DNA from 2 places in the Plantibacter lichenum genome. Region 2 is predicted to be linked to the other one. Evidence: riboswitches for the same ligand, from Rfam matches in the RefSeq annotation. Region 2 holds a riboswitch; the other holds the start of a gene.
The links. Region 2 has a riboswitch for glycine ahead of ACQ3HB_RS19895 (L-serine ammonia-lyase). Riboswitches for the same ligand answer to the same signal wherever they lie in the genome.

Region 1 (4,292 bases), on a different contig from region 2:
GCGTAGTCGGTGATGCCGATGAAGGCGAGGTCGCCCTCGACACGGATCCATTCGTGCTCGGCGGTGTACTTGAGTTCGGTCTTGTCGGCCATGTCGAGTTACTTCTCTCTCGTGTAGAAGGGCAGCGTGGTGACGGTCGCGGGAATCTTCGTCCCGCGGACATCGATGGTGAGGACCGTTCCAGTGGCGGACTGGTCGGGGTGGACGTAGGCCATCGCGATGGGGTGGCCGAGGGTGGGCGAGAGCGCGCCGCTCGTCACTGCGCCGATCTCGGTGTCGCCGTCGAACACGGCGTAGCCTGCTCGGCCGGCGCGTCGCCCTTCGGAGACGAGGGCCACGAGCACGGGGGCGTCGGGGTGCGGCCCGGCCTCGACGGCTTCACGCCCGACGAACGGACCCGGCTTGCTCAGAGCGACGACGCGGCCGAGCCCAGCCTGCACGGGGAAGCTGCCCGTGCCGAGCTCGTGGCCGTAGAGCGGCATGCCGGCTTCGAGACGCAGGGTGTCCCGGCTGGCGAGGCCGGCTGGGACGAGACCGCGGGATGCGCCTGCGGATTCGATCGCTCGCCAGAGCCGTTCGGCGGCATCGACCTGCACATAGAGCTCGAACCCGTCTTCGCCCGTGTAGCCGGTGCGGGCGACGAGCAGCGGGAGGCCGTCGAAGAATGCGTCGGTGCAGCGGTAGTAGCCCAGCTCGGCGAGCGGAGTGCCGAGGTCGGTGATCTCGGCGACCGATTCGAGGATCGCGCGGGACGCCGGGCCCTGAACGGCGATGAGCGCGGTCGCGTCGCTCTGGTCCTCGACCGTCACATCGAAGTCGGCGGCGCGCTCGCTGAGTGCCTGGAACGCGGCTTCGCGATTGCCGGCGTTCGCGATGACGAGGAACCGCTCGTCGGCGAGGCGGTAGACGACGATGTCGTCGACGATGCCGCCCTGCGCGTTGAGGATGAGCGAGTACTTCGCCTGCCACAGCGCGATGGCGGACAGCTTGCCGGCGAGCGCGGCGTCGAGGAATGCTCCGGCGTCGGGGCCGGTGACGAGGATCTCGGCCATGTGCGAGAGGTCGAAGATGCCTGCTGCGGTGCGGACGGCGTGGTGCTCGGCGAGGTCGCTCGAGTAGCGGACGGGCATCTGCCAGCCGGCGAAGTCCGTGAAGCTCGCGCCCGCGGCTTCGTGGACGGCGTGCAAAGGACTGGTTCGTTCGAGATCGGTCACGAGTTCTCCGGGGTCGCGTGGTGCGCTGCAGGCGCACCGAAGCGCCTGTTGGGAACTCCCCCTCTGTCATTGGCCTGAGAGTTTCGCGAGCGACGGATCGAGGTCCGGGCTGCTTTCACCGTCGGCGAGCGCCACAGGATGGTGGCGCTGCTTTCCAGAGTGGCCAGTTCGATGCGGTACAGGACCTGAGAGATTGGCGGGGAGGCTTGCTCCTTCGGTGCCGGTGAACCGGCTCTCCCGCATCGTGTTTGCGGCCCGATATTCGTTTGCGCGCCCAGCATATCGTGGTTCGCCGCGCTTCCGGGAGTCGGTGTTCTGGTCAGGTGTACACTAAGGATCAGATCAGTAAGGGTCAGGGCTACCCTTAGTAGGCGCAGGCAGCACGGCACCCGACCGGACAGGAGGCATCGGATGAATGAGACCGACCAGACCACGGCGGACGCGGCCTCCGTCAAGCTCGCCGTCTCCACCGTGATCTTCACACTCCGCACGGACGACGGATTCGGCGCGACCGACCCGACGCCAGGCATCTGGATTCCGCTCGTCCGCCGCATCCGCGAACCGTACGACGGACTGTGGGCGCTGCCGGGAGGTCCGCTCGGCGCAGAGGAGTCCTTGGCCGACGCCGCCCGACGCACCCTCGAGGCCACGACCCAGCTGAGCCCCCGCTACCTCGAACAGCTCTACGCGTTCGGCGACATCGACCGATCGCCGGACGAGCGCGTCGTCTCGATCGTCTACTGGGCGCTCGTCGGCTCCGAGGAGGCCAAGCGCACGCTCGTCGGACAGAACGTCCGGTGGTTCCGCACCGATGCGCTTCCACGGCTCGCCTTCGACCACGAACTCATTGTGGAGTACGCGCTCTGGCGGCTGCGCAGCAAACTCGAGTACAGCCACATCGCTCACGCGTTCCTCGGTGAGACCTTCACCCTCACGGAACTGCGCGAGGTCCACGAGGCCGTCCTCCAGAAGCAACTCGACCCGGCCAACTTCCGCCGGCAGATCGAGTCGTCCGGGCAGGTCGTCGCAACCGACGAACTCCGCACCGGCGGCCGGCACCGTCCGGCGAGGCTCTACCGCTTCAACCGCTCCTCCGAGTACGCCGACCACGGCCCGCTCGCCGGTGCAGACCCCACCGAACCCGCACCACCAGCACGCATGCAGGAGCACTCATGACCCTCACCGCTTCCGTCGACGCCACGATCCAGGAGATCGCGAGCGGAGAGACCTCAGGTTCCACCTGTGCGCCAGAGCTCGCCTCAGGCCCGTGGGTGTTCGACCTCACTCCCCCGAGCTACGGCCCTGGCGCGTCGATGGGCGATGTCATCCCCACCGGTTCACCCCGTCAGGGTCAGTTGCCCGCCTCCTACCGTGATGCGGATCAGGCGGACCTGCACCGGCGCATCGTGGCCGCGAAGGAGACGCTCGGCGATCGGGTCGTGATCCTCGGTCACTTCTACCAGCGCGACGAGGTCGTGCAGCACGCGGACTACGTCGGTGACTCATTCCAGCTCGCGAACGCCGCGAAGGCACGGACCGAGGCGGAGGCGATCGTCTTCTGCGGCGTCCACTTCATGGCGGAGACGGCCGATCTGCTCTCCGGTCCGGAGCAGGCGGTCATCCTCCCGAACCTCGCCGCGGGCTGCTCGATGGCCGACATGGCCAACATCGACCAGGTCGAGGAGGCGTGGGAGCAGCTCGAAGCCCTCTACGGCACGGAGCCCGATGCGGACGGCCGGGTGCCCGTCATCCCCGTCACCTACATGAACTCGTCCGCAGCGCTCAAGAGTTTCTGCGGTCGCCACGGCGGCATCGTGTGCACCTCCTCGAACGCCGAGACGGTCCTCAAATGGGCCTTCGAACGCGGCCAGCGAGTCCTCTTCTTCCCCGACCAGCACCTCGGCCGCAACACGGCGAAGAAGCTCGGCGTGCCGCTCGAGCACATGCCCATGTGGAACCCGAACAAGCCGCTCGGCGGCAACGACGCGCACGGGTTGCAGGAGGCCGAGGTCATCCTGTGGCACGGCTTCTGCTCGGTGCACAAGCGGTTCACGGTCGACCAGATCGATCGCGCTCGCGCCAGTCACCCCGGCGTCCGCGTCATCGTGCACCCCGAGTGCCCGATGCCCGTGGTCGACGCCGCGGACGAGGCAGGATCGACGGACTACATCCAGAAGGCGATCGAGGCTGCCCCGGCAGGGACGACCTTCGCCATCGGCACGGAGATCAACATGGTGCAGCGCCTCGCAGCGCAGTACCCGCAGCACACCATCTTCTGCCTCGACGATGTCATCTGCCCCTGCTCCACGATGTACCGCATCCACCCCGGCTACCTCGCATGGGTGCTCGAAGGCCTGGTCGCGGGCGAGGTCATCAACCGGATCACCGTCTCCGACGACGTCGCCGTCCCCGCACGGCTCGCCCTCGAACGGATGCTCGCTGCGAAGCCGCCCGTCGCCGCGTCTCCGGCGACCACGGCTCCCGCGACGCAGGCTCCCGCCACACAGACGGCCGAGGTCTGACCGTGACCAGGGTCGTGGTGGTGGGCAGCGGCATCGCCGGGCTCGTCACCGCCATCCATGCGAGCGATGAGCACGAGGTCGTCCTCGTCACGAAGGACGTGCTGGGGCAGAGCAACACGCGCTACGCGCAGGGCGGCATCGCCGGGGTGATGTTCGACGACGACTCCATCGAGTCGCACGTGCAGGACACGCTCACAGCGGGTGCCGGCCTGTGCAATGAAGACGCTGTGCGCGTCCTCTGCAGCGAGGGACCGGATCGCATCCGTGAACTGATCGCGTACGGTGTCGCGTTCGACCGCGCGGGCGCCGGCCCGGATGCGGCGTTCGCGAAAGGCCTCGAAGCCGCCCACTCCTACCCGCGGGTATTGCACGCGGGCGGCGATGCGACGGGCGCGGCCATCGAGGCGGCTCTCGTCCACCGCGTCCGTGAGACGAGCGTCGCCATCCACGAGCACACCTTCCTCGTCGACCTGCTCGTCGAGGAGGGCGTCGTGCGCGGCGTGCTGCTCCGTGCCGACGGCGAGGAGTTCATCGTGCGGGCCGACGCGGTCGTGCT
Region 2 (4,292 bases):
CCGGCACCCGCATGGATCCCACCGACAACCTCGAGCCCATCGCCGGCGAACTGCGAGACGCTCTTCCCACTCGCGATCGCCGCATCGGTCATCAACGCGCCAGGGGCGGTCGATGTCCTTCCGGCAGCCGAGGACACGCTCCCCGCCTCATCGACCATCGCGCTCAAACAGGCCGGCGCGCTCACCTGTTCCTACGGCGGCCCAGACGCCACCGCATTCTCCGCGCCGATCACGGTCACCGCGCTCCCGGGCGGCGCATGGGTCCTGCCGAAGCTCTCCTCGGAACTGCCGGCCTCCGGCACCCAGGCGGCGTTCGCGTTGACCGGATCGGCGACGAACCCCGCGCTCATCTGGTGCAGCGAGAACGGGAATTTCTGCGAGGTGCTCTTCAGCTCCGACGGTCAGGCCGTCTCGGTGATGACCCAGCAGTTCTCGGGGGCGACGCCGTCCGCGCGCGAACTCGCGACGTCGGCGGCAGAGCACATCGTGGCGCTCCGCTGACCCCCTCGCCGCCGGGCGTCCCCCGCCACACCTCCGTTTTCGTGCAAGACGGACGTTTTCGAGGGCACCTTGTGCACGAAAACGGAGGTTTGGGGAGGGTCAGCATTCCACGACGTTGACCGCCAGACCACCCATCGCCGTCTCCTTGTACTTCGACGACATGTCCCGGCCCGTCTCCCGCATCGTGACGATGACCTCGTCGAGCGAGACGCTGTGCGAACCGTCGCCCCACAGCGCCATCTTCGCCGCGTTGATCGCCTTTGCCGCAGCGATCGCGTTCCGCTCGATGCACGGGATCTGCACGAGTCCGCCGATGGGATCGCACGTGAGGCCGAGGTTGTGCTCCATCGCGATCTCCGCCGCGTTCTCCACCTGCTCCGGGATGCCGCCGAGCACCTCCGCGAGTCCCGCGGCGGCCATGGAGGAGGCGGAACCGACCTCGCCCTGACAGCCGACCTCGGCACCGGAGATGGACGCCTGCTCCTTGTAGAGCACTCCGACGGCGCCCGCCGCGAGGAGGAACCGCACGACGACATCGTCCTTCTGTTCCGTCGTCGCCGTGTCCATGCCTGGCCCGTAATGCGTCGCGTAGAAGAGGACCGCTGGGATGATGCCGGCCGCACCGTTGGTCGGCGCCGTCACGACCCGACCGCCGGAAGCGTTCTCCTCGTTGACGGCGAGCGCCACGAGGTTCACCCACTCCTGCCAGAACTTGAGGTCCCGATGCGGGTCCTCGGCGCGCAGTCGATCGTGCCAGGCCGGTGCGCGACGCCGCACGTTGAGGCCGCCGGGGAGCGGCCCCGTGCGCTGCAGACTCGAGTTCTTGCACTCCTCCATGACGTCACGGATGTGGAGGAGGCCGGATCGCACGTCCGCTTCGGACCTGGTGACGAGTTCGTTCTGCAGCATCACACCGCTGAACGGGAGACCGTGCTCCGTGCAGTGCGCGAGCAACCCCGCGGCCGTGCGGAACGGCATCGGCACGATCGCGTCGCCCTCCACCCCCGCGGGTCCCGTGCGGGCGACCGGCTCCCCGCCCTCACGGACGACGAACCCTCCGCCGACGGAGTAGAAGACCGCTTCGTGCAGGACGGTGCCCGCGGCATCGGTCACGGCGAAGCGCACGCCGTTCGTGTGGCGGTCGAGGACCGTGAGCGGGTGGAGCACGATGTCGTCCACGCCGTACCGGAGCGGTCGTCGTCCGCCGAACAGGAGCTCGCCCGTCTCGGCGAGCGCCGCGAGACGCGATTCCACCTCCTCCGGCAGGATCTCGTCCGGACGGTACCCTTCCAGCCCGAGGAGGACGGCGGTCATCGTGCCGTGCCCTCGCCCGGTCGCCGCGAGGGACCCGTAGAGGTGGACGTCGATGCCCGCGACGTCCTCGAGAAGACCCGCAGCCGTCACGTCCTCGACGAAGGTGCACGCGGCACGCATCGGCCCCACCGTGTGGGAACTCGACGGGCCGATGCCCACCGAGAAGAGGTCGAACACACTGATCGTCATGGTCGGTGAGCCGATGGTGACGGGATGCGGGACATGAGGAACTCCGATGCTGTGGCGCGCACGTGCGCGACCGATGGTCGAATCCCTCCCCGCTCTGTCTCGGACCTGAGAGTTTCCGACCTCCCCTGGCGGGAGAGGACTTGCACCGTCGGTGAGCGACGGCGGACCGTCGCTGCTTTCCAGAGTCGCCCAGCTGCTGCGGTACGGGGGCCTGAGAGATTCCCGGAGAGGATTTGCTCCTACGGCGCCCGCCCAGGCCACAGGCGGAACTCTCCCGCAGCTGCTCGAAGGCGTGTGATGTTGTGCCGCCACGATACACGATCGTGCGGAGTCCGAGAATGGCTGGATTGCAGGTGCGCCCCGGGCCTAACCTGATGACGGACCCGGCACGATCGACGACTGCTCGAGCCGCCGTGGAAGCGCGGGCCACCGAAGGAGTTCGACATGAGCGATCAGAACCTCGAGAACCCGAACATCAACAACCCGGGTCCGCACGACGAGGCGGTCGACGAGGAGCTGCTCACCAACGCGAGCATCAACAATCCCGGCCCGCACGACGAATCCGTCGACGAGGAGCCGCTCGCGAACCCGAGCATCAACAACCCCGGCCCGCACGACGGCCCCGTCGACGACGCCGTCGCCGAGGAGACCGCGACCGTGAACAACCCGGGACCGGACGAGAGTCAGATCCCGCATCACGAGCATAAGGATCACCACCACAAGCACTAGGGCTGCGCTTCGACAGGCTCAGCGACCGGATAGGGGTCCGGTCCCTGAGCCTGCCGAAGGGGGACGAGCTCAGGGACCAGATAGGGGTCTGGTCCCTGAGCCTGTCGAAGGGGGACGAGCTCAGGGACCGGTGGCTGACCCGTGTGGAAGCCGACCGCGTGACAGCCCGCCCGAGCGATGCGAGAATCAGCCTCTGATGGCACTCCACGATCTCGACCACCTCCGCACGTTCCTGACGGTGCAGCGCGCCGGCTCCCTCACGGAGGCCGCGGCCCTCCTCGGGATCTCGCAGCCGACCGTCTCAGCGCACGTCCAGGCGCTCGAGGCGTCGCTCGGCTATCCCGTGCTCGTGCGCGACCGCTCGGGCGCGACCGTCACGACCAAGGGGGCGGCGCTCGCCCGTGAGGTGGCGGTGCACATCGACGCGCTCGACGACATCGCCTCGCTCAGCACGGATGCGGGAGGCACACCCCGAGCCGTGCACCTCGGCGGCCCGGCCGAGCTGCTCACGACGGTCGTCCTGCCGAGGCTCCCCGAACTGCTCGAAGCAGCCGGGGTACCCGTCCACGTCACCTTCGGCCTGGCCGAGCCGCTCCTGGAAGCGCTGCGCACCGGCGCGCTCGACGTCGTCGTGAGCGCCGTGCAGCCGCGCGTCCGCGGAGTCGAGGCCGCCCCGCTGATCGACGAGGAGTTCGTCCTCGTCGCAGCCCCTGCCTGGACTCCTCCCGTCGGGACGGAGGCGCCCGCCTCCCTCGCGCACATCCCCGTCATCACGTACGCCACGAACCTGCCGATCGTCCGACGGTACTGGCGCACGGAGTTCGACCGTCGCCCCAACGGGGTCATGATCGCCGCCGTCGTGCCTGATCTCCGTGGGGTGCTCGCGGCTGTGATCGCCGGCACGGGCATGTCGGTGCTGCCCCGCTACCTCGCCCAGGACGCGCTCGACTCCGGCGCGCTCGTCCTGCTCCACGAGCCAACGATCGCCCCGCTCAACACCGTCTATCTCGCGCGGCGCATCGGCGAGGCCAATCGGCAGGGGCCGGTGCGGGCGCTCAGCGCAGCGCTCGAACGGGTCGTCGGCTGAGCGCAGCCGTTCCCGCCTCGGCTCTCCCGACGGAGCGACCTCACCAATCGGCCGATGAAGGACCAAGGATTTCCGATCGATCCCTGATCATCGCAGCGCGAGACTGGACGGGTCGAAAGGAAACGATGTCCTCCATCCTCATGGTCGTCACGGCCGCAACCTCACTCACCCTCACCGACGGCACCGAGCACCCGACAGGGTTCTGGGCCGAAGAACTCGTCGTCGCGCACCGCGAACTGCTCGCTGCCGGTCACACCGTCACGCTCGCCAGCCCCGGCGGTGTGCGCCCGCAAGCCGATCCCGGCTCGCTCACAGCCGAGACGGTCGGCGATGCGACGCGCGCCGAGGAGTTCCGCAGCTATCTCGCCGGAATCGAGGACGCCATCGCGCACCCGATCACGCTCGCCGACATGACCGTCGCCGACTTCGACGGGATCGTCCTCCCCGGCGGACACGGCCCGATGACCGACCT

Region 1: it holds a riboswitch for glycine, as region 2 does, so the genes downstream of both, gcvT (glycine cleavage system aminomethyltransferase GcvT) here and ACQ3HB_RS19895 (L-serine ammonia-lyase) in region 2, are expected to answer to the same signal.

The regions. Positions count from the first base shown of each region.
Region 1 covers NZ_JBOBFT010000005.1:24,297-28,588, forward strand. The annotation lists gene gcvH (glycine cleavage system protein GcvH) at 1-92, opposite strand, end outside; gene gcvT (glycine cleavage system aminomethyltransferase GcvT) at 99-1,214, opposite strand; glycine riboswitch at 1,271-1,377, opposite strand; glycine riboswitch at 1,379-1,464, opposite strand; gene ACQ3HB_RS08285 (NUDIX hydrolase) at 1,626-2,390, shown strand; gene nadA (quinolinate synthase NadA) at 2,387-3,736, shown strand; gene nadB (L-aspartate oxidase) at 3,739-4,292, shown strand, end outside.
Region 2 covers NZ_JBOBFT010000020.1:32,151-36,442, reverse strand. The annotation lists gene ACQ3HB_RS19900 (hypothetical protein) at 1-501, shown strand, start outside; gene ACQ3HB_RS19895 (L-serine ammonia-lyase) at 601-2,004, opposite strand; glycine riboswitch at 2,194-2,291, opposite strand; gene ACQ3HB_RS19890 (hypothetical protein) at 2,449-2,733, shown strand; gene ACQ3HB_RS19885 (LysR family transcriptional regulator) at 2,930-3,820, shown strand; gene ACQ3HB_RS19880 (type 1 glutamine amidotransferase domain-containing protein) at 3,946-4,292, shown strand, end outside.